DNA from 2 places in the Kluyvera sp. CHPC 1.2972 genome. Region 1 is predicted to be linked to the other one. Evidence: predicted binding sites of a transcription regulator. Region 1 holds the regulator's gene; the other holds the start of a gene.
The links. The regulator ArgR, encoded in region 1, controls arginine synthesis, uptake and breakdown. The targets are predictions, from matches to a motif close to ANTGAATAAAAATACANT.
Positions count from the first base shown of each region.

Region 2: the regulator ArgR is predicted to act here: its motif matches at 1,448-1,465, upstream of amiC (N-acetylmuramoyl-L-alanine amidase AmiC).

Region 1 is NZ_JAPKIB010000004.1:32,327-47,139, reverse strand. Features, by position in the region: gene V6944_RS08500 (PDDEXK nuclease domain-containing protein) at 1-255, shown strand, start outside; gene sspB (ClpXP protease specificity-enhancing factor) at 292-792, opposite strand; gene sspA (stringent starvation protein SspA) at 797-1,435, opposite strand; gene rpsI (30S ribosomal protein S9) at 1,735-2,127, opposite strand; gene rplM (50S ribosomal protein L13) at 2,143-2,571, opposite strand; gene zapE (cell division protein ZapE) at 2,896-4,026, opposite strand; gene zapG (Z-ring associated protein ZapG) at 4,225-4,623, shown strand; gene degQ (serine endoprotease DegQ) at 4,762-6,138, shown strand; gene degS (outer membrane-stress sensor serine endopeptidase DegS) at 6,227-7,294, shown strand; gene mdh (malate dehydrogenase) at 7,349-8,287, opposite strand; gene argR (transcriptional regulator ArgR) at 8,743-9,213, shown strand; gene yhcN (peroxide/acid stress response protein YhcN) at 9,590-9,853, shown strand; gene yhcN-B (DUF1471 family stress response protein YhcN-B) at 9,955-10,221, shown strand; gene V6944_RS08435 (barstar family protein) at 10,276-10,551, opposite strand; gene V6944_RS08430 (NAD-dependent succinate-semialdehyde dehydrogenase) at 10,579-12,033, opposite strand; gene V6944_RS08425 (CoA transferase) at 12,134-13,510, shown strand; gene aaeB (p-hydroxybenzoic acid efflux pump subunit AaeB) at 13,590-14,813, opposite strand, start outside.
Region 2 is NZ_JAPKIB010000030.1:12-14,824, forward strand. Features, by position in the region: gene argA (amino-acid N-acetyltransferase) at 83-1,414, opposite strand; gene amiC (N-acetylmuramoyl-L-alanine amidase AmiC) at 1,644-2,894, shown strand; gene cobD (threonine-phosphate decarboxylase CobD) at 2,901-3,977, shown strand; gene V6944_RS22895 (L-threonine kinase) at 3,962-4,831, opposite strand; cobalamin riboswitch at 4,965-5,140, shown strand; gene V6944_RS22900 (cobyrinate a,c-diamide synthase) at 5,237-6,610, shown strand; gene cbiB (adenosylcobinamide-phosphate synthase CbiB) at 6,607-7,566, shown strand; gene V6944_RS22910 (cobalt-precorrin-8 methylmutase) at 7,577-8,212, shown strand; gene cbiD (cobalt-precorrin-5B (C(1))-methyltransferase CbiD) at 8,209-9,348, shown strand; gene V6944_RS22920 (cobalt-precorrin-7 (C(5))-methyltransferase) at 9,342-9,947, shown strand; gene V6944_RS22925 (decarboxylating cobalt-precorrin-6B (C(15))-methyltransferase) at 9,937-10,506, shown strand; gene V6944_RS22930 (cobalt-precorrin-4 methyltransferase) at 10,499-11,272, shown strand; gene cbiG (cobalt-precorrin 5A hydrolase) at 11,253-12,314, shown strand; gene V6944_RS22940 (precorrin-3B C(17)-methyltransferase) at 12,308-13,033, shown strand; gene V6944_RS22945 (cobalt-precorrin-6A reductase) at 13,030-13,830, shown strand; gene cbiK (sirohydrochlorin cobaltochelatase) at 13,827-14,606, shown strand; gene V6944_RS22955 (cobalt-factor II C(20)-methyltransferase) at 14,603-14,813, shown strand, end outside.

The sequences.
Region 1 (14,813 bases):
TATGCCGATGCAGGGCAAATGAATATGTACCTGAACTATGCTAAAGAGCATTGGACTATACCGGGAGAAAATCCGCCCGTGGGGCTCATTCTGTGTGCGGAGAAAGGGGCAGCACACTACTCACTGAACGGTCTGCCCAATACCGTGATGGCAAGCGAATGCAGAGTCCAGTTGCCTGATGAAAAACGGCTAGCAGATGAGCTGATTCGCTCGCAAAAAGCACTGGCCGCGCGGGGTAATTCATTGTCTGACTGACAAAACAAAACAGGCCCCAAAGGGCCTGTTCTCATCTTACTTCACTACGCGGAGCGCTGGGCGTCCACCGCGAGGCGGCGGTGGCGTATCATCCGGGTCGTTATCATCGCTGATATCGGGCTTATCGCCGTCAATCACTGACATCACCGTTTCGCTTCCACCGTTATCCACGTCCTGATCGTCGTTGAAACTGTCCGCATTTTCATCGTATGCAGTTTCAGGTTCAAACATGGTTCCGGCGCCGTTCTCACGGGCATAGATAGCCAGCACGGCGGCCAGCGGCACGTTAACCTGACGCGGTACGCCGCCAAAGCGCGCGTTAAAGCGCACTTCGTCGTTGGCCAGCTCAAGGTTGCCCACCGCGCGCGGCGCGATGTTCAACACGATCTGCCCATCACGCGCGTATTCCATTGGCACGTTCACGCCTGGCATCATGACATCGACTACCAGATGTGGCGTCAGCTGGTTATCCAGCAGCCACTCGTAGAACGCACGCAGCAGGTACGGACGGCGTGGGGAAAGCTGTGATACTTCCATTCAATTAACCCCGGCCAAGGCGCATTTCGCGCTCGGCTTCCGTTAAGGACGCGAGGAAAGAGTCACGTTCGAAGACACGAGTCATATAGCCTTTCAGCTCTTTCGCACCCGCGCCAACAAGCTCGATGCCCATTACCGGCAGACGCCACAGCAGTGGAGCCAGGTAGCAATCGACGATGCTGAACTCATCGCTCAGGAAGAACGGCTTCTGGGTGAAGACCGGCGCAATGGCCAGCAGCTCTTCACGCAGCTGTTTACGCGCAGCGTCAGCCTGAGCAGCGGAGCCATTCATCACTGTATTCATCAGTGAGTACCAGTCTTTCTCGATGCGGTGCATGTACAGGCGGCTTTCACCACGTGCGACCGGGTAAACAGGCATCAGCGGCGGATGAGGGAAACGCTCATCCAGGTATTCCATAATGATGCGTGACTCCCACAGAGTCAGTTCACGATCCACCAGTGTCGGTACGCTTTGATTCGGGTTGAGGTCAATCAGATCCTGCGGTGGATTGTCCTTTTCCACGTGCTCTATCTCAAAGCTGACGCCTTTCTCAGCCAGCACGATGCGGACCTGATGGCTATAGATGTCAGTAGGACCAGAAAACAGCGTCATTACCGAACGTTTGTTGGCAGCGACAGCCATGAAAACCTCCAGGTATATTCAGAATTTTTACTGCTACCAGCCACAACGGCGGCTAGCCAGATGATTAGCCCTATCTGCACGCTGAACAACATTCTCGTTCACGAATTAAACAAAAAATGAACAATCGCGCGCATTTGGGCAGAAAATTGGATGATAGTCTACCAGATTTTGAACGGCTTGTGGTGAGGGGATTCCGGAAAAGCGGAAAAAGAGCCCAGCGGCCATCGAATTGCAGGTATAAAAAAACCCGCCGGAGCGGGTTTTTTTCGCCAATTGTTGTCTGCCGAAGCAGAAACAAATTAACGCTTGGAGAACTGAGGACGACGACGTGCTTTACGCAGGCCGACTTTCTTACGTTCAACCTGACGAGCATCACGAGTAACGAAGCCAGCTTTACGCAGTTCGGAACGCAGGGACTCATCGTACTCCATCAGAGCGCGGGTGATACCGTGACGGATCGCACCAGCCTGACCAGAGATACCACCACCTTTAACAGTGATGTACAGATCCAGTTTCTCAACCATGTCGACCAGTTCCAGCGGCTGACGAACTACCATGCGGGCAGTTTCACGACCGAAGTACTGTTCCAGAGAACGTTGGTTGATAACGATTTTGCCGTTGCCCGGTTTGATGAAAACGCGAGCTGCGGAACTTTTGCGGCGACCAGTGCCGTAGTATTGATTTTCAGCCATTGCCTATAATCCCGATTAGATGTCAAGAACTTGCGGTTGCTGTGCCGCGTGGTTGTGCTCGTTACCCGCGTAAACTTTCAGTTTACGGAACATTGCACGACCCAGCGGGCCTTTTGGCAGCATGCCTTTAACCGCGATTTCAATCACACGCTCAGGATGGCGAGCAATCATCTCTTCAAAGGTCGCTTCTTTAAGACCACCGACGTAGCCAGTGTGACGATAGTACACTTTGTCAGTACGCTTGTTGCCGGTTACAGCAACTTTGTCAGCGTTCAGAACGATGATGTAATCACCAGTATCTACGTGCGGAGTGTATTCCGCTTTGTGCTTACCGCGCAGGCGCAGAGCCAGTTCGGAAGCCAGACGGCCCAGAGTTTTACCGGTCGCGTCAACAACATACCAGTCGCGTTTTACGGTTTCTGGTTTAGCTGTAAAAGTTTTCATTAAAAGCTTACCCAAATAAATTAGTTACACGTTGGTGAACACCCAAACGTTTTGTCAGTTGAGGTTCACACGACATTGTCCAGCAAACCTACCCCTTCGAATAGCCTATGCCGGCGCAGAGAAAGTTTTGGGAAAAAAACTCTCTTGTAACGTGGGGTCGCAAGATTATAGAGAAGTCGGGGTCAAAGATCGACCCCTTTATGAGATTTGACGCGGGTTTTGTTTGCCCATGTAACCCGGCCGAGCGAAGCGACGCCGGGAATTCGTGCGGAGGTTCCCCGGGGTCGGCATAAACGCCTCGCCCGGGCTACATCGGCTATGCATTTATGGCATGTGCGGACGCTTCAGATACTCTTCGCTCTGCATCTCCTGCAAGCGCGACAGGCAACGCTGGAACTCAAACTTCAGCCGCTCGCCCTGATAGATGTTGTAAAGCTCCACCTCGGCGCTGACCACCAGTTTCACGTGGCGTTCATAGAACTCATCCACCAGCGCAATAAAGCGGCGGGCCTCGCTCTCCAGCAGCGGCGTCATTATCGGCACGTCGTAGAGCATCACGGTGTGGAACAAACGCGAGAGCGCGATGTAGTCATGCTGACTGCGCGCATCGACGCACAGCGTGGTGAACGACACCGCCAGCGTCTGGTTCTCAACGCCCAGCGTCGGCAACTGACGGTGGTTAATCTCCAGCGTCGTCTGGTTCTGCTGCGCGGTCCCCGCCAGTGCGAGCCACAGCTTGTTCATCTGCTGACGCGTATCGGCATTCAGCGGTGATAGCCACAGATGCGCCTGCGTTAACGTTCGCAGACGATAGTCGATGCCGGCATCAACGTTCATGATATCGCAGTGTTCTTTAATCGCTTCAATCGCCGGCAGGAAGCGCGCACGCTGCAGGCCGTTGCGGTAGAGCTCATCCGGCGGAATGTTAGAGGTCGCCACCAGCGTAATACCACGGGCAAACAGCGCCTTCATCAGGCCGCCAAGCAGCATGGCATCGGTGATATCGGAAACAAAAAACTCATCGAAGCACAGCACGTCAGTTTCCGCTTTAAACCGTTCGGCGACGATTTCCAGCGGGTCGCTATGCCCTTGCAATTCGCCCAACTCTTCGTGCACCCGCAGCATAAAGCGGTGGAAGTGCAGACGCTGTTTACGCGTGCCCGGCAGACTCTGATAGAACATATCCATCAGCCAGGTCTTGCCGCGCCCTACGCCGCCCCACATATAAAGGCCGCGCACCGCAGGCGGGGTGTCAGCCTCCTTCTTACCCAGCAGCTTGCCAAAGCGCGCGCGCAGGCCACCGCCGGAGACAGGTGCAGGTGCGGGCGTTTTGTTTTGCAGTTCCTGGTAAATAGTGTCGAGGCGGTTAACCGCCTCACGCTGAACGTCATCGGGTTGATGACTGCCCTCTTCAAGAGCCTGAAGATAGCGCGATGTGGGGGACTGGCTTTGCATGATCTAATTGTTATTCCTTTGAAAACCGGTATGTCTTACTTCACGATTGACTAAAAAAAGTCCGTTCTACACTACGCGATGATGCGTCAGGATTCCACTTCTACGGGATTAGCGGTTATAGTGGCACTATCGGGCGCTGGCATGGAGCTGCCGAAGCTGCCAATACCCTATGGAACTATAAAACAACGGGAGATGTTCATGACCTGGGAATACGCGCTAATTGGGTTAGTTGTCGGTATCATCATCGGTGCCGTGGCCATGCGTTTTGGTAATAGCAAATTACGTCAGCAGCAGGCGCTGCAGTACGAGCTGGAGAAAAACAAAGCCGAGCTGGAAGAGTATCGCGAAGAGCTGGTCAGCCATTTTGCCCGCAGCGCGGAACTGCTTGATAACATGGCAGACGACTACCGCCAGATTTATCAGCACATGGCGAAAAGCTCCAGCAACCTGCTGCCGGGCATGTCTCCAGATGCCAACCCGTTCCGTAACCGTCTGGCCGAATCCGAAGCGGGTAACGACCAGGCGCCGGTTCAGATGCCGCGCGACTATTCTGACGGCGCATCCGGCCTGCTGCGTAGCGGCGCAAAACGCGATTAATCTGCATTCCATAAATATTTCACGGGCGCATCATTTGCGCCCGTCCTCTTCTGCTCACGCCGACTATATTTACTTCAATAACATCAGTCTTTTCGGGAAGTATTGTCCTTGCATACAGGGTCATGAGGGCCAGCATCAATGAAGAAATCGACTTTACTGTTAAGTGCACTGGCGTTAAGCATCGGGTTATCACTCGCCGTACCGGCTCCGGTACTGGCTTCGCTGCCGACGCAGGTTCCAGGCCAGGGCGCCCTGCCAAGCCTCGCGCCGATGCTGGAGAAAGTGCTGCCCGCCGTGGTGAGCGTGAAGGTAGAGGGCACCGCGCCGGTGAATCAGCAGGTTCCGGATGAGCTGAAGAAATTCTTTGGCGATGACGGCAGTAACCCGGCAAATGAACCCACACAGCAGTTTGAAGGGCTGGGCTCCGGGGTCATCATTGATGCCATCAAAGGCTATGTGCTGACCAACAACCATGTGGTGAGCGACGCACAGAAGATCAGCGTCCAGCTTAACGATGGCCGTGAATTTGAAGCCAAGCTTATCGGCAGCGACGACCAGAGCGATATCGCCCTGCTACAAATCCAGAAAGCCAGTCACCTGACGCAAATTACCATCGCCGACTCCGACAAGCTGCGCGTGGGCGATTTCGCCGTCGCCGTCGGTAACCCGTTTGGTCTCGGTCAGACCGTGACCTCCGGGATTGTCTCGGCGCTGGGCCGCAGCGGCCTGAACCTTGAAGGGCTGGAAAACTTTATTCAGACCGATGCCGCCATTAACCGCGGTAACTCCGGCGGCGCGCTGCTCAACCTGAACGGCGAGCTGATTGGCATCAACACCGCTATTCTGGCGCCTGGCGGCGGTAGCATCGGTATCGGCTTTGCCATCCCGAGCAATATGGCGCAAACCCTGGCACAGCAGCTGATTCAGTTTGGTGAAATCAAACGCGGCCTGCTCGGCATCCGCGGTATGGAAATGACCGCCGATATCGCGAAAGCGTTTAATCTTGACGTGCAGCGCGGCGCCTTCGTCAGTGAAGTGCTGCCAAACTCCGGCTCAGCCAAAGCCGGGATTAAGTCCGGTGACGTGATCACCAGCCTGAACGGTAAACCGCTGAACAGCTTCGCCGAACTGCGTTCCCGTATTGCCACAACTGAACCAGGCTCGAAAGTGAAACTGGGTCTGTTGCGCGACGGCAAACCGCTGGAAGTCGAAGTCACGCTGGATAAGAGCACCTCATCCACCGCCAGTGCACAGCTAATTATCCCAGCGCTGGAAGGGGCAACCCTGAGCGATGGTCAGGCGAAAAGCGGCACCAAAGGGGTGGTGATTTCCAACGTCGAGAAAGGTAGCCCGGCCGCTCAGGTAGGTCTGCATAAAGATGACGTGATCATCGGTATTAACCGCCAGCAGACCGAATCGATTGCCGAGCTGCGTAAGGTGCTGGAAACCAAACCGGCGGTGATTGCACTCAACGTTATGCGCGGCAACGAGAGCATCTACCTGCTTATGCGCTAATCCTCGGAAACCGGACATAGCATGCAATGTATGTCCGGTAAACTCGTGGTATGCTTCGCTCAGTTTCTTCATCAACGATGCTTGTATCATGCTTCTAAAGCTCTTACGTTCCGTCGCACTAGGTTTACTGGTTGGCGGTATATTGATTGTGACCGTCCCCTCTTTGCGTCAGTGGAATCCATTAGCCACTCAGCGCTTTAGCAGCACGGATGAAACGCCCGCCAGCTATAATCCGGCGGTGCGCCGCGCCGCGCCTGCGGTGGTTAACGTCTATAACCGCAGCCTGAACAGCAGCACCCACAGCCAGCTGGAGATTAAAACGCTCGGTTCCGGTGTGATTATGGATCAGCGCGGGTACATCATTACCAACAAACACGTGATCAACGATGCGGACCAGATTATCGTCGCGCTGCAGGACGGCCGGGTGTTTGAAGCGCTGCTGGTTGGCTCCGATAGCCTGACCGACCTCGCGGTACTCAAAATTAACGCCACCGGTGGCCTGCCGGTGATCCCGATTAACCCCACCCGCGTACCGCACATCGGCGACGTAGTGCTGGCTATCGGCAACCCGTATAACCTCGGTCAGACCATCACCCAGGGGATTATCAGCGCCACTGGTCGTATTGGCCTGAACCCAAGCGGCCGACAGAACTTTCTGCAAACCGATGCCTCCATCAACCACGGTAACTCCGGCGGCGCGCTGGTGAACTCGCTGGGCGAACTGATGGGTATCAACACCCTCTCTTTCGATAAGAGCAACGACGGCGAGACGCCGGAAGGGCTGAGCTTTGCGATCCCATTCCAGCTGGCGACCAAAATTATGGATAAGCTCATCCGTGACGGTCGCGTGATCCGCGGCTTTATCGGCATTAGCGGTCGTGAAATTGCGCCGCTGCGCGCGCAGGGCGGCGGTATCGATCAGATTCAGGGGATTGTGGTTAACGAAATCGCCCCGGACGGCCCGGCCGCGCAGGCAGGCATTCAGAACAACGACGTAATTATCTCGGTGAACGGTAAACCGGCGGTTTCCGCACTGGAGACCATGGACCAGGTCGCGGAGATCCGCCCAGGTTCAGTGATCCCAGTAGTGGTTATGCGTGATGATAAGAAGTTGACGATGCAGGTGACGATTCAGGAATATCCGGCGTCGAACTAAACGACCAAATGCAAAGGGGCCATCGGCCCCTTTGTTCTATTCCACGCTCAGGTTTTATTTATTAATAAAATCTTCGCCAAGCTGAATATCTTTTCTCAGCGTATCCAGCATCCCTTCCAGCGCCTGCTGCTCGTAAGCGCTCAGTTTGCCAATAGACTGACGTTCTTCAATCCCGTTTTTGCCGAGCAGCAGCGGCTGTGAGAAGAAACGAGCGTATTCGCCGTCACCTTCAACATAGGCGCACTCAACCACCCCTTTCTCGCCCTGCAAGGCGCGAACCAGAGACAGCCCAAAGCGCGCTGCAGCCTGGCCCATAGAGAGCGTGGCTGACCCGCCACCGGCTTTTGCTTCCACCACTTCGGTACCCGCATTCTGGATACGCTTCGTCAGGTCATTCACTTCCTGCTCGGAGAAACTGCCCCCTGGGATTTGCGACAATAAAGGAAGAATCGTGACGCCGGAGTGGCCACCGATAACCGGGACTTCGACATCGCCGCATTTTTTACCTTTCAGTTCAGCGACGAAGGTATTGGAGCGGATGATATCCAGCGTGGTCACGCCGAACAGTTTATTTTTGTCGTACACGCCCGCCTTCTTCAGCACCTCGGCGGCGATCGCCACGGTGGTGTTGACCGGGTTGGTAATGATACCAATGCAGGCTTTAGGCGCGGTTTTTGCGATTTGTTGCACCAGGTTTTTGACAATCCCGGCGTTAACGTTAAACAGATCGGAGCGATCCATACCGGGTTTACGAGCCACCCCAGCAGAGATCAGGACAACATCCGCCCCTTCCAGCGCAGGCGTCGCATCTTCACCAGAGAAACCTTTGATGTTCACATCAGTCGGAATATGGCTGAGATCGACAGCCACGCCAGGCGTGACGGGGGCAATATCATAGAGGGAGAGTTCTGAACCTGAAGGCAGTTGGGTCTTTAGTAGTAGGGCAAGCGCCTGGCCAATACCGCCGGCGGCACCAAGGACTGCGACTTTCATCCTAAACTCCTTATTATGGTTAATGACATTCAGGTAATAACCTGTCGTGGACCGCATAACCGACGCAAGAGATACCTGTTGTTACTCCGTTGCGGCGACCTTAATTCACAAGGTAAATAATTACAATATAATTGCTTACAGAATGCGGCGCCTCCAGCAGCATTGCTGGCGTTACCGCACTACTCCCAGAAAAAGGTCTATCTACGAAACCAAACTTTCATCAACTATCGATTACAATATACTCAGCATGTTGCGTAAAACAACAGCAATTTAATAACAATTCATTTACTTTTAACTTATTTGGATCCCGTGATATAGGCATGTTTCTTAGGTCTAATTTTTGCTAAAATCCCGCCTTTCTCTATTTGGCCTAGCCCCTTGGGATAAATTGTTTTGCATAAAAATTCACCTATATGCATAATAATGTTAATTTCACCACCATAGTCAGGTGACTTATGCGAAGTTCCACTAAACAAGAAGAATTAGTTAAAGCCTTTAAAGCATTACTGAAAGAAGAAAAATTTAGCTCTCAGGGCGAAATTGTTCAGGCATTGCAGGAAGAAGGCTTCGATAATATCAACCAGTCCAAAGTCTCCCGTATGCTGACAAAGTTTGGCGCAGTGCGTACCCGCAACGCCAAAATGGAGATGGTTTACTGCCTGCCTGCTGAGCTGGGCGTGCCGACCACCTCCAGCCCGCTGAAGAACCTGGTTCTGGATATTGACTACAACGACGCTGTCGTCGTCATTCATACCAGCCCTGGTGCGGCGCAGCTGATCGCGCGTCTGCTGGACTCGCTGGGCAAAGCGGAAGGCATTCTTGGCAGCATTGCCGGTGATGACACGATCTTCACCACGCCTGCTCGGGGTTTCACTGTTAAAGATCTCTACGAGGCCATTCAGGTTCTGTTCGAACAGGAACTGTAATCCCTCGCGATACTCCTCTGGTTTCTCCGGAGGAGTCTGTTTTCCCGCCAACGCCCCGCCGTTTTCACTGCCGTTCCGTTAACATTTAGTGCGATTCTTTGTGCATTCACATAGATGTAGTGAATATATCTCGACTTAAGCGCACAAAACATCAAATTATCCTATCTTTTTGATTTTACGCATTATTAGCCGACGACTTTGCCAAAATATGCGTTTTTTTATACGTATATGTTCTAAAAATGACGATTCCTGACAAGTAATTACACGAGAAACAATTAGCGGGGTATTAATATTTCATGTGATTAGTGTATACTTAATTTCGTGATGAGGGTCACAAAACAAAGGCCTTCCAAAAAAATTCGACGAGGTGAGTATCATGAAAATCAAAACTACCGTTGCCGCTCTGAGCATCCTATCCGTTATCTCGTTTGGCGCTTTCGCCGCTGATTCTATCAACAGCGACCAGGCACAAACCCGTCAGTCAATCGGCACCGTTTCCATCGGTTCCGTCGGTTCAACCCCGATGGATATGCATGAGATGCTGAACAAGAAAGCGGAAGAACAAGGTGCATCGTCTTACCGCATCATTGAAGCGCGTACCGGCGATCGCTGGCATGCAACGGCTGAACTGTATAAATAAGACGCAGTACGTCGGTATTGAGTAAAGAATATCCCCAGCGGTCCCAGGAATAAGCATCAGCATCCTCTCACCGCTGCACAATAAGGTGAGGAGTAAAGTATATGAAAAGCGCAATTATCATCGCATCCCTTGGTCTGGCATCCGTACTCTCTTTCGGCGCAAGCGCCGCAGTACATCAGGTGAGCGCAGACCAGGCACAGAACCTACAGTCCATGGGCACCGTTTCCGTTTCACAGATAGGTAGCGACCCAATGGATATGCGTAGCCAGTTAGCCGCAAAAGCAGAAAAAGAAGGCGCTAGCAGCTACCGCATTATCGAAGCCCGTACCGGCGACAGCTCGCACGCTACGGCTGAACTGTACAAATAAACCCTCGTCGTCTTGTCCGACGACTTGCCCTCGCCTTTCGGCGAGGGCTTTTTTTTACCCGCGCTGAACGTTAAAGCGCAGCATCCCTTCCAGCTCTTCTTCTGCTTCATCAAATAGCAGAATCAGCGCACCATAGCGTCGGCGCTGCTTATCGTCCATGTGCAGGAATTCAATCTCCAGCGGCAGCGGTATTACATTGCCAGTCACCACGTTCCAGAGCGCATCCAGATCGCGAATCGACTCACGATCGAGGGCAAAAAGACGGGCGAATTCCCGATAAAAATCGCCCTGATCCTCTATCTCGTCAAAATCAAAAGTATAGATTTTCATCTTACGCCCTCTCTCCCATTCAACAGACTAAAGTCCCCCAATGTGCAGCGTTTTCACCTCGAGGTACTCTTCTAGCCCCAGCACTGAACCTTCGCGCCCAAGCCCCGACTCCTTCACGCCGCCAAACGGCCCCAGCTCGGTTGAAACGACACATTCGTTAATGCCGATCATACCGCTCTCCAGCGCCTGCGCGACGCGGAAGACGCGCGACAGGTTCTGGGTGTAGAAATAGGCTGCCAGGCCGTAAGGTGTATTATTCGCGCGCTGAATAACTTCATCTTCATCGCTAAAACGGAAGCAGGCCGCCAGCGGACCAAATGTCTCCTCCTGCGCCAGCAGCATTTTTTCCTGACAGTCGCCCAGCACCGTCGGCTGCCAGAAGTTACCGCCCAGCGCATGCGGCTGCCCACCAGCCAGCACTTTGGCCCCTTTCGCGACAGCATCCTCAACATGTTCGCGCACTTTTTTAACCGCAGCAGCCTCAATCAATGGCCCCACGATCACGCCGTCATCCAGCCCGTTCCCCACTTTCAGTGCCTTCACAGCGGCGGCAAGCTGGCTGACGAAGCGCTCATACACGCTGTCGTGAATATAAAAACGGTTAACGCTCACGCACACCTGTCCGGCGTTGCGGAACTTATTGGCGATAGCCCCCTGAACGGCGGCGTCAATATCCGCGTCTTCAAAGACGATGTACGGCGCGTTGCCGCCGAGCTCCATGGAGACTTTCTTCATGGTTTCTGCTGCGTTACGCACCAGCGTTTTACCCACCGAGGTTGATCCGGTAAAAGAGATTTTACGCACGTCATGGCTTGCCATAATCGCGTCGCTAATCTCCAGCGTATTCCCCGCCACGGCGTTCAACACCCCGTCCGGAATCCCCGCTTTCTTCGCCAGCGCCAGCAGTGCGAACGCGCACAGTGGCGTGTTATTGGCGGGTTTAATCACCCCGGTACAGCCAGCCGCCAGCGCCGGGCCAAGCTTGCGGGTGAGCATCGCCATCGGGAAGTTCCACGGCGTAATCGCCGCTACCACGCCGATAGGCTCACGGGTCGCCAGAATGCGTGAGCCCGGTTTCGCTGGCGGAATTATCTCGCCGTTCGCCCGTTTCCCCTGTTCGGCAAACCACTGGATAAAGCTCGCTGCGTAGTCCACCTCGCCCTCCGCCTCTTTCAGCGGTTTGCCCTGTTCGATGGTCATCAGCTTCGCCAGCCAACTTTTATGTTCGATGATGAGCTGATACCAGCGATACAGCAGCTCCGAGCGTGCCTTCGCCGTTTTCGCCCGCCAGAGTGGAAACGCGCGGGCGGCGGCGGCAATCGCCTGTTCCGTCTCCTGCTGACCGGCCTTTGCGACTTTGGCGACAACCTCACCCGTCGCAGGGTTGAGCACATCAAAGGTGGTACTAAGCTGGTGCCATTCGCCGTTCACCAGGTAGCCCGTCTGAAAGAGATCGTTGTCCTGCCATGCTTGCGTGGTCATTACACCCTCCTGAAAAGTGTTTCCATCTAAGTATAGCTATCGCTTTTGGCGTAATAGTTGTCAGAATAACGATAGTCTTATTAACGGAAAGGAGCCTGCGGTGAAACGTGAATATCCTGTTTTTGATAAGCTGTGCCACGAGCTTGGGCTAGCACATCTGGCGAGCGATCGCGCGACGTTCACCAGCACAGAACCGGTCTATCCGACGCCGTTTGCCATCGGAGAGGCAGCCGCCTTCGCGCTAGCGCTACAAGGGCTGATGCTCGATGTGCTGCGAGGCAAGCAGCAGGAAATTACCGTCGATTGCCATAGCGCTGCCGCCTCAACCCACGCGGTCACCTTCCAGCAGCAGAACGGCTATAACTGGCAGTACAACGACCCGGACTACCCCACCACTGATTTCTACCTCACTGCCGACAACCGCTGGATTTTCCTGCACGGCGGCTACCCGCGTTTGCGTGATGGCATTCTGGATATTCTCGACGTGCCCAATAACCGTAGCCGTGTGGCGCAGGCCGTGGCGAAGTGGGAAGCGCAGAAGCTGGAGCAGACCATTGCCGACGCTGGGCTGTGCGCCGCCATTGCCCGCAGTCGTGAAGAGTGGCTGGCACATCCGCAGGGGCTGGCGGTGAGTCAGGAGCCACTGATTCGCCTGACGCGGCTGACCGATAGCGCCCCGAAGGCACGTCGTTACGATACGCCACGGGTGCTGAAGTCGCTGCGCGTGCTGGATGCCACCCACGTGATAGCCGGGCCAACGGCGACCCGCGGCCTGGCGCAGATGGGCGCCAATGTACTGCACCTTTCATCCCCTTATCGTCCACGGATTTTGCCGTTTGACGTTGATACCAACCACGGCAAACGCAACGCGTATCTTGAACTCTCCACCACCGAAGGTCGCGAGACGGCGGCGAAACTGGTCCGCGAAGGTGATGTGTTTGTGCAAAGCTACCGTCCCGGCGCGCTTGCCCGCTATGGCCTGAGTGATGAAGAGATGGCGCAGATCAATCCCCAAATCATTACGGTTAACCTGAACTGCTACGGCCACCGTGGGCCGTGGAAAACACGGCCGGGCTTCGAGCAGCTTGCTCAGACCGTGACCGGTATGGCGGTAGCACAGGGCGGCGCGGGCCAGCCGATGCTGGGGCCAACCTATCCGAATGATTATCTGAGCGGCTATCTCGCCACGCTTGGCGTGTTGATGGCGCTGGAGCGTCAGCGTAATGAAGGCGGTGCATGGCGGGTAGATGTGTCATTGTGCCGGACGGCGACGTGGCTACAGCAGTTGGGGGGCATTGCGGATTTTCAGACGATTGCCCCACCAGGCGAAGCGGCGATTACCCGTTGTATGGTGACCGAGCAGGGACCATTCGGCGAGTTAAGCTACTTCAACAGCGCGCTGGCGCTTGCACAAACACCGATGGCGTTTGCGATGCCGGCCATGCCGTTAGGGGCGCATCGCGCGGAATGGTGGTAGGGCTCCCGGAGTCGCTGCGCTCGTCCGGGCTACCTGCGATTTGTAGCCCGGACGAGCGCAGCGACTCCGGGAAAAACACTTAACTACTCGTGAGTGCACCCTGGTATTTATGCAGCATCAACACCAGCCGCTCAACCGGCTGGGTCACCTGTTCAGGCGCTTCCCAGACCCGCAGTTTTTCCTGATAAACCCCCAGCTCTTCCAGCAAGCGCGTAAAGTAATAGCGGCGCTTGTCGTCGCTGCTGGCAGAGATCACCTTGTCTGCCGTGCGGCGCAGTTGATGGTGGAACGCCGACAGATCGTCATTCACCGGAATTGGCGCATCACGCAGGCGCTGGTGCGCAATAATCAGCGTCAGCGCCAGGCGGAATTTGGCGATATCACCGGGGAACTTGTTCAGCAGTAAGAACAGCTGCTGGTAAAGCCCCGGCAGGTGGTTCTCTTTCCGACGCGCCATATTGGTGGTCATCGCCGATACCGCTGCAAACACAAACTGGTTCAGCAGCACGCGCCCGGTACGCAGGCGGGAGTTATCGCGGATCAGCAGAATAACGATAAACGCCATGAAGCAGCCGACAATCTGCCCTAATGCGCTATCAAGGAACTGGCTGAAGTGGAAGGTCATCGGGTTATCCAGCACCAGAATGTTGATGGTACTGGCCAGCGCCCCCATCGAGCCCAGCCGCCTTTTTTGCACTTCAATACCGATAAAGAAGCACATCACCGCCAGGCTGATACACAGCAGCAGCATGCTCTGTTGGGTCGCGGGAATGATGATCAGGAAATAGAGCGCCCCCAGCGGCAGCGCCGCGATGGTGCCGTAGATAAAGTCTATCGCCACCATGCGCGGGTTCGGCAGGCGCATCGCCAGCGAGGTGACCACGGCGATCATCACCATCGCCCCGCTACCGGATGTCCAGCCGGTCCACAGCCAGAACAGAATGCCCAGCGCACAGGAGAGCGTGGTGCGCCAGAAGTTAATCATCGCGTGGTGACGCTCGGCGGATTCCGGACGCACCACCACTTCACTTTGCAGGATCTCTTCTTCGCGGGCGCTGATTTTGGCATTGCCAATCACCCCACGCTTGAGCAGCAGATAACGCGTCGCGGCCCCCACCCAGCTGTAGATAGTGACCGGCGTATCGTGCTCGCCCGTCCACGCCAGCACGCGGCGCATCCGTTTTAGCTGACGATGAACATCCTGCACCGTCTCAACCGGCGCTTCGAACAGCTCGCGATAGGCGTCAGTGACCAGCTCAGGCCGCGAGTTTTGCATGATGAAGGTTTCACAGGCCTGGGTCAC
Region 2 (14,813 bases), on a different contig from region 1:
ATGTTCCCGGTCTGAAGTGTTACCTATGTATCCGGTCGTACAGTCCAGCGACCCCGGGGTCGGCGCAAGCGCCTCGCCCGGGCTACACCAAATCCGTCATCAACACCTTCGACCGGCGCTGATAGTTATACAGCAGCTTCTTACTCTCCGGCAGCAACTCCACGTCCACCGGCTTAAAGCCGCGTTCCTGGAACCAGTGAATGCTGCGCGTCGTCAGCACAAACAGGTGGTTAAGCCCCATCTGCTTCGCCTGGGAGGCAATCCGCTGCAACAGCACTTCGCCGCGCGAGGAGCTTCGATAATCCGGGTGCACCGCCACGCAGGCCATCTCACCGATTTTCTCTTCCGGGAAAGGATAGAGCGCGGCGCAGGCAATGGTGGTGTTATCACGCTGAATAATCGTGAATTTATCGATCTCCATCTCCAGCTGTTCGCGGGAGCGGCGCACCAGAATGCCCTGCTGCTCGAGCGGCGCAATCAGGTCGAGAATACCGCCAATATCGTTGATGGTCGCCCGGCGAATTTGCTCGGAGCTCTCCATCACAATTTGCGTACCGATACCGTCGCGGGAGAATAGCTCCTGCAACAGCGTGCCGTCTTCCTGATAGCTGATAAGGTGGCTGCGGCGCACGCCGCTGCGGCAGGCTTTGACCGCGCCGCGCAGGAAACGGGCGGTGCCGGAAAGGTAGTCGCCCTCTTTTTCCAGCTCTTCAATGCGCGCCTGAGCTTCGTTCGGGAACAGCTCAGAGATAATGTCGCCCGCTTCGTTAAACACGCCCTGAGAGGAGCAAAAGCCGATCATCTTCTCGGCCTTCAGTTTAATCGCCAGTTGGGTGGCAATCTCTTCCGACGTCAGGTTAAAGCTCTCGCCGGTAACTGAAACGGCCACCGGTCCCATCAGCACGATAGCGCCGCTGTCGAGCTGGCGATGAATCGCTTCTTCATCGATACGACGAATACGTCCGCTGTGGCAGTAGTCGATGCCGTCGTCGACGCCCAGCGGTTGCGCGATGATAAAGTTCCCGCTGACCACGTTGATGTGCGCGCCCTGTAGCGGGGTGTTATTCAGGCTCATCGACAGGCGGGCGGTAATATCCAGCTGCAGCAGGCCCGCGGCCTGTTTCACCAGCTCAAGGGTTTTCGTATCCGTGACGCGGATATGTTTGTGATAGGTGGGTTCATGGTGATGCTCGGCCAGATTCGCGTCGATCTGCGGGCGTGCGCCATAGACCAGCACCAGGCGAATGCCTAAACTGTGCAGCAGGCCAATATCGTTGACGATGCTGGAAAAGTTTTCATGCTCAATGGCTTCGCCGCCAAGCATGATGACAAACGTCTTCCCCCGGTGGGCGTTAATATAGGGGACGGTATGACGAAACCCCTCTACCAGTTCGGTTCTACGTTCCTTCACCACGGCACAACCCTCAATGCATGATTATTCGTAATTAGTGTATTTTTATTCTGTTTTAGTCGGAAACGCAAGCCAGAATTTGCTTAAACATTGGAAAACCCCCGGCCAAATTTCGCTGATCCAACGAATGTTTACCCTTTTGTAGATGACAGTTTATGCGGCTTTGGTTAAAGTTTTCGGTCAATCGTATTATGCGAATTCTTTGTTTCTCTTTTTTTACCTGGGATGGAGCATGTCGGGAAGTCAGTCTTTGAGCCGTCGTCGCCTGCTACAAGGTGCCGGTGCCATGTGGTTGTTAAGCGTGAGTCAGGTCGGGTTAGCTGCCGTCAGTCAGGTGGTGGCGGTGCGCATATGGCCTGCGTCCAGCTACACGCGCGTAACGGTGGAGTCCAGCCGTGAGCTCAAGTATCGACAGTTTGCGTTGAGCAATCCTGACCGTCTGGTGGTCGACCTCGAAGGGGTGAACCTGAACTCGGTGCTGAAAGGCATGGGGGCGCAGATCCGCAGCGACGATCCGTTCATTAAATCCGCACGCGTAGGGCAGTTTGATCCGCAAACGGTGCGCATGGTGTTTGAGTTGAAGCAGGACGTGAAGCCGCAGCTGTTCGCCCTTGCGCCGGTGGCAAACTTTAAAGAACGCCTGGTGATGGATCTCTATCCTGCCAACAGTAATGAGCAGCAGGATCCGCTGCTGGCGCTGCTGGAAGACTACAACAAGGGCGACCTCGAAAAGCAGGTGCCGCCGTCGCAAAGCGGCCCGCAGCCGGGCAAAGCCGGGCGCGACCGTCCGATTGTTATCATGCTTGACCCCGGCCACGGTGGCGAGGACTCCGGCGCGGTGGGTAAATACAAAACGCGGGAGAAAGACGTGGTGCTACAAATCGCCCGTCGCCTGCGTGCGCTGATTGAGAAAGAAGGCAACATGAAAGCCTACATGACGCGCAACGAAGATATCTTTATTCCGCTGAAGGTGCGGGTGGCGAAAGCGCAAAAGCAGCGTGCCGACCTGTTCGTCTCCATTCACGCGGATGCGTTCACCAGCCGCCAGCCGAGCGGCTCATCGGTCTTTGCCCTGTCGACCAAAGGGGCCACCAGTACCGCAGCAAAATACCTCGCCCAGACCCAGAACGCCTCGGACTTAATCGGTGGTGTCAGCAAGAGCGGCGACCGCTACGTCGACCACACCATGTTCGATATGGTGCAGTCGCTGACCATCGCCGACAGCCTGAAGTTTGGTAAAGCGGTGCTCAAAAAGCTGGGGCAGGTGAACGACCTGCATAAAAATCAGGTGGAGCAGGCCGGCTTCGCGGTACTGAAAGCGCCGGATATTCCGTCGATCCTCGTCGAAACAGCGTTTATCAGTAACGTTGAAGAGGAGCGAAAGCTCAAGACCGCCACCTTCCAGCAGGAAGTGGCTGAATCTATTCTCGCCGGGATCAAAGCCTACTTTGCCGACGGCGCGACGTTGGCGCGGCGCGGGTAACCGGCGATGTCACGGCTGAAAAGCGCCCACGGCGGCAACACGCGCGAAGCGGCGGCGCTGATGGGCCTGCGCGCCGACCAGTTGCTGGACTTCAGCGCCAATATCAATCCACTGGGCATGCCCGAAAGCCTGAAGCAGGCTATCGTTGCCCAGCTTGCCTGCGCCGAGCGCTACCCGGACGTTGACTACCAGCAGTTGCATCAGGCCCTGGCGTCGCACCACGGCGTACCTGCGGCGTGGTGTCTGGCGGGCAACGGCGAAACCGAATCTATTTTCACCCTCGTGCACGGCCTGAAGCCTAAGCGGGCGATGGTGGTTGCTCCGGGCTTTGCTGAGTACCGCCGGGCGCTGGAAACCATCGACTGCGCGATTGACACCTTTGCGCTTCGCGAAGAGGACGGCTGGCAGCTGACCTCACGTCTGCTTGATGCGCTCACCCCCGAACTGGACTGCCTGTTTCTCTGCACGCCGAATAACCCGACCGGGCTGCTGCCGGAGCGCTCGCTGCTGCTAGCGGTGGCCGAACGCTGTCGGGTGCTGAATATTGCGCTGATTCTCGATGAAGCCTTTATCGATTTTATTCCCGGCGAGCAGGGCTTTATTCCGCTGCTCGCGCAAAACCCGCATATCTGGGTGCTGCGCTCGCTGACCAAGTTTTACGCCATCCCCGGCCTGCGTCTGGGCTATTTGCTCAACAGCGACGAACGGGCGGTGGCGCGGCTACGTCAGCATCAGATGCCGTGGTCGATCAACGCTTTTGCGGCGTTGGCCGGGGAGATTGTGCTGAACGACCACGAGTATCAACAGACCACATGGCGTTGGCTTGATACGGAAGGGGCGCGATTTTATCGGGCGCTGGAGAGTGTTCCAGGGCTGAAGGTTTATCCGGGCAGAGCCAACTACCTGTTCCTGCGCTGCGAACGTGCGGAGATTGAACTGCAGTTTGCGCTGCTGCAACGGCGGATTTTAATCCGCAGCTGCGCCAACTATCCGGGGTTGGACGGGCGCTATTTCCGCGTGGCGATTCGCAGCGAGGCGGAAAACCAGCAACTGCTGGACGCGCTGCATCAGGTGCTGGGCTGAACCCCGCCTGCCACCGTTTTTAGCAGGTGCTGCTGCGGCCAGATTTCAGCGAGCCCGCTTTGCGCCAGCGACCATTTCACATACTCCACATCGTGACGGCGACGGTCGAGCATCAGCCCGACCACGCTGCCGCTATGGGCCACGTTCAGGCCGTATAATCCGCACGACTCTACCACCCCTAAAAGCGCGTCAAAGCCTGGTTTAGGCAGCAGCGTCTGGCTGGCGATGGCGCTGAGCGTCGCGGCTTCCCCCATCAGGCTGGCGCTGTTGCTGTCGCAGGCGGCCTGCACCTTTTCCCAGGCCAGCTGCAGTGCGCTGGCGCTGGCCGTGAGCGCGGCCTCGCGCGGCAGGCGGTGATAGTCGGCGGTACGCAGCATCAGCGGGCTTTCCAGGATCAGTAGATCGAAATCAGGCGCAGGCGCGCAGGCAATCTGCGTGCGCGCATGGTGGTGGTCGAACAGCGTCAGCGCGCGGAACAGGGTGCTGTCCGTTGGCTCAAGCGAGACGCAGAGCGTGGCGAGTTCGGATTCGCTGAGTGAATGGCCCATGTGCATTGCGGTGGCAAGGGCGGTCGCGGCAATGTCGGCGGTGCTGCTCGCCATCCCTTTGGCAATCGGCAGCGTCGAGTCCACTTCAATGCGCAGCGTCTGGCTCAGGGCGAGGGGATAATTCCAGTGGGCAAGTAGGGTATTGACCATGCGGCGCGTCAGCGGGCGTTCATCAGGGCGCGGCGTTCCCCGGCGCACTTCCACCGTGCTGAACCAGTCTATTGGGCAGGAGACCAGCTTTTCACTGCCCAGAATCCAGCCCTGAATTAGCTCTCCGCAGGAGCCCGGACAGCGCGCAACGCTCATGATTTCCCTTGCCTTGTGGTTCCAAATATAACTACCGTAAATAAATATACCGGTATTGTCGCAGCGCAACGAAATCATTTTACCGGGGCGCTAGAGTAACCTGCTTTTATTTTATGCGGGCCATCGTGTCGGCATAAATCTGCAATCAACAGGTTTGGCATGTTATGTGCCAGGGAAGGAGGTGTAAACCCTCCGCAGCCCCCGCTGCTGTGACGCTGACGACCCCGTAATGACCACTGATCGACCGATCGGGAAGGCCGGGTGAGGATGACGCTAAGCCAGAAGACCTGCCTGTTGGTTTATTTCAACAGCTTCGGTGGGAAGCGGGTTGCTTTGCGTCGCACGGTCGTCAGGCCGGGCGAGCGCGCGGCTATACCCAAAATCCACCCTGAACAGGGTTAGGGTATGGCAGCCAGACAGCATGCATTCGTTCTCGCCGGCACCGGTAGCGGCTGCGGGAAAACCACGGCGACGCTCGGCCTGCTGACGCTGCTTCAGCAGCGCGGCCTGCGGGTTCAGCCCTACAAAGTGGGGCCGGACTACCTCGATACCGGCTGGCACACCGCGCTGTGTGGCGTTGCCTCCCGCAACCTTGACGCTTTCATGTTGCCCCCCTCCATCCTTAATGCGCTGTTCAGCGAACATATGCAGCAGGCCGATATCGCCGTGATTGAAGGCGTCATGGGGCTGTACGACGGCTACGGCACCGATCCCAACTACTGCAGCAGCGCGGCGATGGCCAAACAGCTAGGCTGCCCGGTGATTTTGCTGGTCGACGGCAAAGCGGTCTCCACCTCCATTGCCGCCACGGTGATGGGCTTTCAGCACTTCGACCCGAGCCTCAACATCGCGGGCGTTATCGTTAACCGCGTCAACAGCGAGAGTCATTTCCAGCTGCTGAAAAGCGCCATCGAACGCTACTGCGCGCTGCCGGTGCTGGGCTACGTGCCGCGCGCGGAAGGCGTGGCGCTACCCGAACGTCATCTGGGGCTGGTGACCGCCCGTGAATCCGCGATTGATAAGCAACCGTGGCAGGATTTTGCCGCGACGCTGTCCCGCACGCTGGATATCGACAGGCTGCTGGAACTCACTGAACTGCACGCGCTGCCCGCCGGTCAGTGGCCGCCGGAGCCGCTCTGCGGGGAGGGGCTGACCCTTGCGCTTGCCGACGATGAAGCCTTCAATTTCTATTACCCGGACAACCTCGCCCTGCTGGCGCGTGCGGGCGTGAAGATTGTGCGCTTTAGCCCGCTGCATGATGCGATTCTGCCCGAGTGTCAGATGATCTGGCTCGGCGGCGGTTACCCGGAACTGCACGCCCAGGCGCTCGCAGGCAACAAGCCGATGCTGGCCCAACTGCGTGCCGCGCACGCGCGCGGCGTGGCGATTTACGCCGAGTGCGGCGGCCTGATGTACCTTGGCACCACGCTGGAGGATAAAAACGGTGAGACTCACGCGATGGCCGATATCCTGCCTGGCCACAGCAAAATGGGTACCCGACTGACCCGCTTTGGCTACTGCGAAGCGCAGGCGTTACAGCAGACGCTGCTTGCTGCCCCCGGCGATGTACTGCGCGGCCACGAATTCCACTATTCCGATTTCACCGCGCACACGCCTGCGGTGATGGCGTGCCACAAAACTCGCGATGGCGCGGTGCTCCAGCAGTGGTCTGGCGGCTGGCAGCGCGGGAATACCTTTGCCAGCTATCTGCACCTCCATTTCGCCCAGAACCCGTCGATGCTTAACCACTGGTTTGCCGCTGCAAGGAGCGCTCAATGACGCTGCTGGCCTGGTGTCTGGCATGGGGGCTTGATTTCATTATTGGCGACCCACAAAACTGGCCGCATCCGGTGCGCTGGATAGGCAACCTGATTAACGCCGTGCAACGCGCGGTGCGTCGGTTTTGTCATTCCGACCCTAGCCTGCGTATCGGCGGTGGGGTGATGTGGTTGGTGGTAGTGGGGCTGACCTACGCCGTTTCCTGGGGCGTGCTGCACCTCGCCGCACGCGTGCATCCGTGGCTGGGCTGGGGCGTTGAGGTATGGATGATTTTCACCGTGCTGGCCGGGCGCTGCCTGGCGCAGTCGGCGCAGGCGGTCGAACGCCCGCTGCGGGCTGGCGACCTTGCTGAAAGCCGCATCAAGCTGTCGTGGATTGTCGGGCGCGATACATCGCAGCTACAGCCGGAACAGATCAACCGCGCGGTGGTGGAGACGGTGGCGGAAAACACCGTCGACGGCATTATCGCGCCGCTCTTCTTCCTGTTGGTCGGCGGTGCGCCGCTGGCGATGGCCTACAAAGCGGTCAACACCCTCGACTCAATGGTGGGCTACAAGCACGAAAAATATCGGGCCATTGGCATGGTGAGCGCGCGCCTCGACGATGTAGCGAACTTCATTCCCGCTCGCCTGAGCTGGCTGCTGATTGGCCTTGCTGCCTTTCTCTGCCGTGATAACGGCGCGCGCGCGTTGCGTATCGGCTGGCGCGATCGTAAAAATCACAGCAGCCCCAACTGCGCCTGGTCGGAAGCGGCCGTCGCCGGGGCACTGGGCATTCGCCTTGGCGGCCCGAACGACTATTTCGGCGAGCGGGTGAACAAGCCGTGGATTGGCGACGCGCATCGCCCGATTGCCATTGATGATATTTCCCGAACGATTCGACTGATGTGGGTAGCGTCAACGCTGGCCCTGCTGCTGTTTATGGCAGTCAGGTTCTGGCTTATCGGCGCGGCCTGAGGAGTACTGCATGAACTATATCCAGCAACCGCAAGCGATTGAGAGCAAAAGCTTCGAGATAATTAGCGAGATTATCGCCGACACGCGCCCGGAGTATCGTTTTGCCAGCCCGCTGCACGAAGCGATTATCAAACGGGTAATCCACACCACCGCCGATTTCGAGTGGCTGGATATTCTGTGGTTCTCACCGGATGCATTAACCCGCCTGTGCGACGCGCTGAGCCGCCCGTGCACGCTTTACACCGACACCACCATGGCGCTCTCCGGCATTAATAAAAACCTGCTGGCGACCTTCGGCGGCGAATGCCGTTGCTATATCAGCGACCCGCGCGTAGTGCGCGAGGCCAAAGCACAGGGCATTACTCGCTCGATGGCGGCGGTGGATATTGCGGCGAAAGAAGAGGGCGACAAAGTGTTTGTCTTTGGCAACGCGCCGACCGCGCTGTTCCGTCTGATGGAGCATCAAGAGCTGGACGTTGGCGGAGTGATTGGCGTGCCGGTTGGCTTCGTCGGCGCGGCGGAATCCAAAGAGGCGCTGAGCAAAAGCAGCCTGCCGGGCATTGCCGCGCTGGGGCGTAAAGGCGGCAGCAATGTCGCGGCGGCGATCGTCAACGCCATTCTCTACCACCTGCAGGGGGCGCGATGAGCGAACCCGCCTTCGACGCCCCGGTGTGGCATAACGGCAAAGCGCTGCGCAAAGGCTACACCACTGGCTCCAGCGCCACGGCGGCGGCGAAAGTGGCCGCGCTGATGGTGATGCGCCAGCACCTGATTCACCAGGTCTCGATTGTGACGCCGTCGGGCGTGACGCTGAACCTGAACGTCGAATCACCACACGTCGAAGGCCAGCAGGGTATTGCCGCCATCCGTAAAGATGGCGGCGATGATATCGACGCCACTCACGGGATGCTGATTTTTGCCCGCGTGACCGTCAACGACAGCGGTGAAATTACCCTGCGCGGCGGCGAGGGTGTGGGCACCGTCACCCGTAAAGGCATCGGGCTGCCCATCGGCAGCGCGGCGATTAATCGCACCCCGCAACACACCATTGAAACCGCCGTCCGTGAGGCTATCGGCCCGGCGCGCGGCGCAGAGGTGGAGATTTTTGCCCCGGAAGGGGAAGAGCGGGCGAAGAAAACCTATAACTCGCGGCTGGGCATTCTGGGCGGCATCTCGATTATCGGCACCACCGGCATCGTGACGCCGATGTCGGAAGAAAGCTGGAAACGCTCGCTGGCGCTGGAGCTGGAGATGAAGCGTGCTGCCGGGCTGGAGCGCGTGGTACTGGTGCCGGGCAACCACGGTGAGCGCTTCGTGCGCGAGCAGATGGGCATTGACTCGCAGGTGGTGGTCACCATGAGCAACTTCGTCGGCTACATGATTGAAGAGTCGGTGCGCCTTGGCTTTCGCCAGATTGTGCTGATTGGCCACCCCGGCAAGCTGGTCAAAATCGCCGCCGGGATTTTCCATACCCATAGCCATATCGCCGATGGGCGCATGGAGACGTTGGTGGCCCATCTGGCGCTGCTCGGCGCGCCGCTTGAGCTGCTCACGCTGGTGAGCGAGTGCGATACCACTGAAGCCGCTATGGAGCATATCGATGCTTACGGCTTCCAGCGACTCTACAACCATCTTGCCGAACGCATCTGCCAGCGCGTACTGGAGCGGCTGCGCTTTACGCAAAACCCGCCTATCTGCGATGCCATCATGTTTGCCTTTGATAACCAGATCCTCGGCAGCAACCGCCCGGTCAACGAGATCGTCAAGGACATGCAATGTTAACCGTCGTCGGAATGGGACCGGCTGGCGTACAGCTGATGACGCCGCTGGCCGCAGATGCGGTGAAACATGCCGATGCGCTGGTGGGCGGCGTGCGCCATCTGGCGCAGTTTCCTGCGTTTGGAGGCGAGCGCTGCCCGCTGGGCGCCAACATTGCCCAGGTGCTGGCGTGGATTGAGGAACGGCAGGCGCAAAACGTGGTGGTGCTGGCCTCCGGCGACCCGCTGTTTTACGGCATCGGCACGCGGCTTATCGCCCACTTTGGCCGTGAAAACGTGCGGGTGATCCCCGGCGTCAGCGCCGTGCAGTACCTGTGCGCGCAGGCGGGCATTGATATGAACGACATGTGGCTGACCAGCAGCCACGGGCGTGAGGTTGACTTCGACATGCTGGCGAGCCATCGCAAAGTGGCGATGGTCACCGATAAACGCTGCGGCCCGAAAGCCATCGCCGAGGCGCTGGTGGCGCGCGGCAAAGGGCATCGCTGGATGGTGATTGGCGAGAATCTGGCGCAGGACAACGAACGTATCCACTGGCTGCCGGTCAGCGCCGTGGAATGCGACTATGAGATGAACACGGTGGTGATCCTCGATGAAAGATGAGCTGTTTTTACGCGGCGAAAAGGTGCCGATGACCAAAGAGGCAGTACGCGCGCTGGCGCTGGCCAAACTAGAGCTGCACTGGGCCAGCCACCTGATTGATATCGGGGCCGGCACCGGCAGCGTCTCCATTGAGGCGGCGCTGCAAAATCCCACGCTTGCCGTCACCGCCATTGAGCGCAACCCGGCCGCGCTGCGCCTGCTGGCGGAAAACTGCGAACGCTTTGCCTGCGGCAATATCAACGTGGTGGCGGGTGAAGCGCCTGACGTTATCGTCGAGCCTGCCGACGCCATTTTTATGGGCGGCAGCGGCGGCCATTTGCGGGCGCTGATTGACTGGTCGCTGCATCATCTTCGCCCCGGCGGGCGGCTGGTGATGACCTTTATTTTGCAGGAGAACCTGCATGAGGCGCTGGACCACCTGCGCCAGGCTAACGTTGCTGCGCTGGACTGCCAGCAGCTGAGCGTTTCCGCCATGACCGCCCTCGGCAGCGGCCACTATTTCAAACCGAATAACCCTGTTTTTGTTATCGCCTGTCAGAAGGAAGAACATCATGGCTGAAGCCTTTGACCCCCGCTGCGTCTGGTTTGTGGGCGCTGGCCCCGGTGACCGGGAGCTGATCACCCTGAAAGGCTACCGCCTGCTGCAACAAGCGCAGGTGGTGATTTACGCCGGTTCGCTGATTAACCCCGAACTGCTGAGCTACTGCCCGGCAGAGGCCGAGTGCCACGACAGCGCTGAGCTGCATCTTGAGCAAATTCTCGACCTGATGGAAGCGGGCGTGAAGGCCGGGAAAACGGTGGTGCGCCTGCAAACGGGCGACGTGTCGCTGTACGGCTCGGTGCGCGAGCAGGGCGAAGAGCTGACCCGTCGCGGTATTGACTGGCAGGTAGTGCCGGGCGTGAGCGCGTTTCTCGGTGCGGCGGCGGAGTTGGGCGTGGAGTATACGGTGCCGGAAGTGTCGCAGAGCCTCATCATCACTCGTCTTGAGGGGCGCACCCCAGTGCCGGCGCGCGAGCAGCTGGAGTCCTTTGCCCAGCATCGCACCTCGATGGCGATTTACCTCTCCGTGCAGCGCATCAATAAAGTCGCCGAGCGGCTGATTGACGGCGGCTACCCGGCGACGACGCCGGTGGCAGTGATTTACAAGGCCACCTGGCCCGAGAGCCAGACCGTGCGCGGCACGCTGACGGATATCGCCGACAAAGTGCGCGACGCCGATATTCGCAAAACGGCGCTGATCCTGGTCGGCGACTTCCTCGGCGAGGAGTACCACTACTCGCGCCTCTACGCCGCTGATTTTAGCCATGAATACCGCAAAGCCTGAGCGCATTGCGCTGTTCTGCCTGACCCCCGGCGGCGTGGCGCTGGCAAAACGGCTTAGCGCAGTGCTGCCGATGGCCTGCTATACCCGCGAAGGGCTGGTGGAGCCGGGATTTCAGCCATTTGAGGGCAGCTTTGCTGCCAGCGTCGGCCAGGCGTTCCATCGCGATACGGCGCTGATTTTTATCGGCGCAACCGGGATTGCGGTACGCACGCTTGCGCCGCTGCTGGTGGATAAATTCCATGACCCGGCGGTGGTGGTGATTGATGAACGCGGCCAGCACGTTATCAGCCTGCTCTCCGGGCATATCGGCGGGGCGAATGACCTCGCCCGGCATCTGGCGGGCATTCTCGGCGTTGACCCGGTTATCACCACCGCGACCGACGTCAACGACGTGGCGGCGCTGGATACGCTGGCCTGCCAGCTTAACGCGCGGATGCACGACTTCCGCTCGGCGGTGAAAACCGTCAACCAGATGCTGGTCAGTCAGCAGCGTGTTGGCCTGTGGTGGGACGAGCCGCTGACGGAGGCGGTGAGTCGCTGCGACCGACGCGGATTTATCACCGTGACCGACCTTAACGCGCTCCCGCCGTTGGACGCGCTGGTGTGCATCACCTTGCGCGATACGTTGCCAAATCTGCCATTGCCGCATTGGAAGCTGGTGCCACGGCGCATCGTGGCGGGCATAGGCTGTCGCCGTGGAACGCCCTGCGCGCTGTTAAGCGAGCTGCTCCATCGTCAGCTTGCCGCACATCACCTCGACCCGCTGGCGCTGAAAGCCATCGGCAGCATCGTCGTGAAGCAGGATGAACTAGGGCTGATACAGCTGGCGAGCAACCTCGATGTGCCGTTTGAAATTTTTAGCGTGGCCGCCCTGTGCGAGCACGAACACCGTTTTCCCTCCTCGCTGTTTGTGAAGCAGACGGTTGGGGTGGGCAGCGTTTCTGGTCCGTCGGCGTGGCGGATGAGTAACGGAAATCTAGTAGGCGAGACCCTGCGTGAACAGGGCATCACCATTACCTTGGGAGTAACAGACAGATGTTAAGCGTAATCGGAATCGGCCCTGGTTCGCAGGCCATGATGACCATGGAAGCCGTCGAGGCGCTGCAGGCGGCGGAAATCGTCGTCGGCTACAAAACCTATACCCATCTGGTGAAGGCTTTTACCGGCGACAAGCAGGTGATCAAAACCGGGATGTGCAAAGAGATCGAACGCTGCCAGGCGGCGATTGAGTTGGCGCAGGCCGGGCACAATGTAGCGCTTATCAGCAGCGGCGACGCGGGTATCTACGGCATGGCGGGGCTGGTGCTGGAGCTGGTGAGCAAACAAAAGCTGGACGTGGAAGTGCGCCTGATTCCAGGCATGACCGCCAGCATTGCCGCGGCCTCGCTGCTGGGCGCGCCGCTGATGCACGACTTCTGCCATATCAGCCTGAGCGACCTGCTCACCCCGTGGCCGGTGATTGAAAAACGCATTATCGCCGCCGGGGAAGCCGACTTTGTTATCTGCTTCTATAACCCGCGCAGCCGGGGCCGCGAAGGGCATCTGGCGCGCGCCTTTGAACTGCTCTCCGCCGTCAAAAGCGCCGATACGCCGGTGGGCGTGGTGAAATCCGCCGGGCGTAAAAAGCAGGAAAAATGGCTGACGACCCTCGGCGCGATGGATTTTGAACCGGTGGATATGACCAGCCTGGTCATCGTCGGCAACAAAACCACCTACGTGCAGGATGACCTGATGATCACACCGCGAGGCTACGTGCTGTGAGTTTCGGCGACGTGCTGGTGGTCGGCGGTACCAGCGATGCGCGCGCGCTTTGCCTGCAGCTGGATGTTGCACAGGTGCGCTACACCGTGTCAGTGGCCACCCCCACGGGGGAAGCGCTGGCGGGGGATATTCAGGGGCAAGTGCGCTGCGGTCGTCTGGAAAAGTCGGAAATGGTGGCCTGGCTTCACGAGCACGGTACGCGCTGGGTGATTGACGCTTCTCATCCTTACGCTGAAGCGGTTAGCCGCAACGTGCGGGATGCCTGTACGGAGGCGGGCGTACTGCTGAGCCGCTACCAGCGTCCGGATCAACAGGGCGCACTGACGCACCCGCTGCTGCACTACGTCACCAGTATTGATGAAGCCTGTGAGCGGATTAAACCGCTGGGCCAGCGCGTGCTGCTGACCACCGGCAGCAAAGATCTGGCGCTGTGGCGCGCCGGGCTGCCGGAGAAAACGCTGTTGGCCCGCGTGCTGCCGGTGCCGAACGTGGTGCAGCAGTGCACCGACCTCGGCTTTGGCGTCGGCGAAATTTTTGCCATCTGCGCGCCGTTCAGCGCCGAGTTTAACGCCGCGTTTTACCGCCACTGTCGCGCCGATGTGGTGGTGACCAAAGCCTCCGGCGCGGAAGGCGGCTATCTGGAAAAGGTGCAGCCCTGTCTGGATGCCGGGCTTCCCTGCATCGTGATTACCCGCCCGGCACCGCTGGTGTCCGGCGATGAACTACTGGAAAGTCAGTCCGCTTTTGCCGAGCGCTTAACGCGCTGGCTGGCCGACGACAAAAGGAATCAAGCATGAAAAAAGCCCTACTGGTGGTGAGCTTCGGCACCAGCTACCACGACACCTGCGAGAAGAATATTGTCGCCTGCGAACGCGAACTAGCGGCCAGCTGCCCCGACCGTGACCTGTTCCGCGCCTTTACCTCGGGGATGATCATCCGCAAGCTGAAAACGCGCGACGGTATTGATACCGATACGCCGCTTGAGGCGCTGCAAAAGCTCGCGGACCTTGGCTACGACGACGTAGCGGTACAGTCACTGCACATCATCAACGGCGACGAATATGAAAAAATTGCCCGCGAAGTGCAGAGCCTGCGCCCGCGGTTTAAACGCCTCACGCTCGGCACGCCCCTGCTGAGCGGCCACGATGACTACGTGCGTCTAATGGGCGCGCTGACTCAACAAATGCCCGCGCTGAACGCCAACGAAAAAGTGGTGTTTATGGGCCACGGTGCCAGCCACCACGCCTTCGCTGCCTACGCCTGCCTCGACCATATGATGACCGCCCAACGCTTCCCGGCGCGGGTCGGCGCGGTGGAGAGCTACCCGGAAGTGGAGGTGCTGATTGAGAGCATGAGCAAAGAGGGCGTCAGCGCCGTACACCTGATGCCGCTGATGCTGGTGGCGGGTGATCACGCCATCAACGATATGGCCTCTGACGAAGAGGACTCGTGGAAAACGCTGTTTAACGCGGCGGGCATTCCGGCAACGCCGTGGCTGTGCGGTCTGGGCGAAAACCCGGTGGTGCGCGCCATGTTCGTTGAACATCTGCAGCAGTCTCTGGAGGCCGCATGAGCGGCAAACTGTATGCCCTGAGCACCGGGCCGGGCGCGTCTGACCTGATTACCGTTCGCGCCGCGCGCATTCTCGGCTCGCTGGATATTCTTTACGCCCCGGCAGGGCGCAAAGGCGGCGACAGCCTGGCGCTCTCCATCGTGCGTGAATACCTCGGTGAAAAGACCGAGGTGCGCTGCTGCCACTTTCCGATGAGCGCCGACAGCG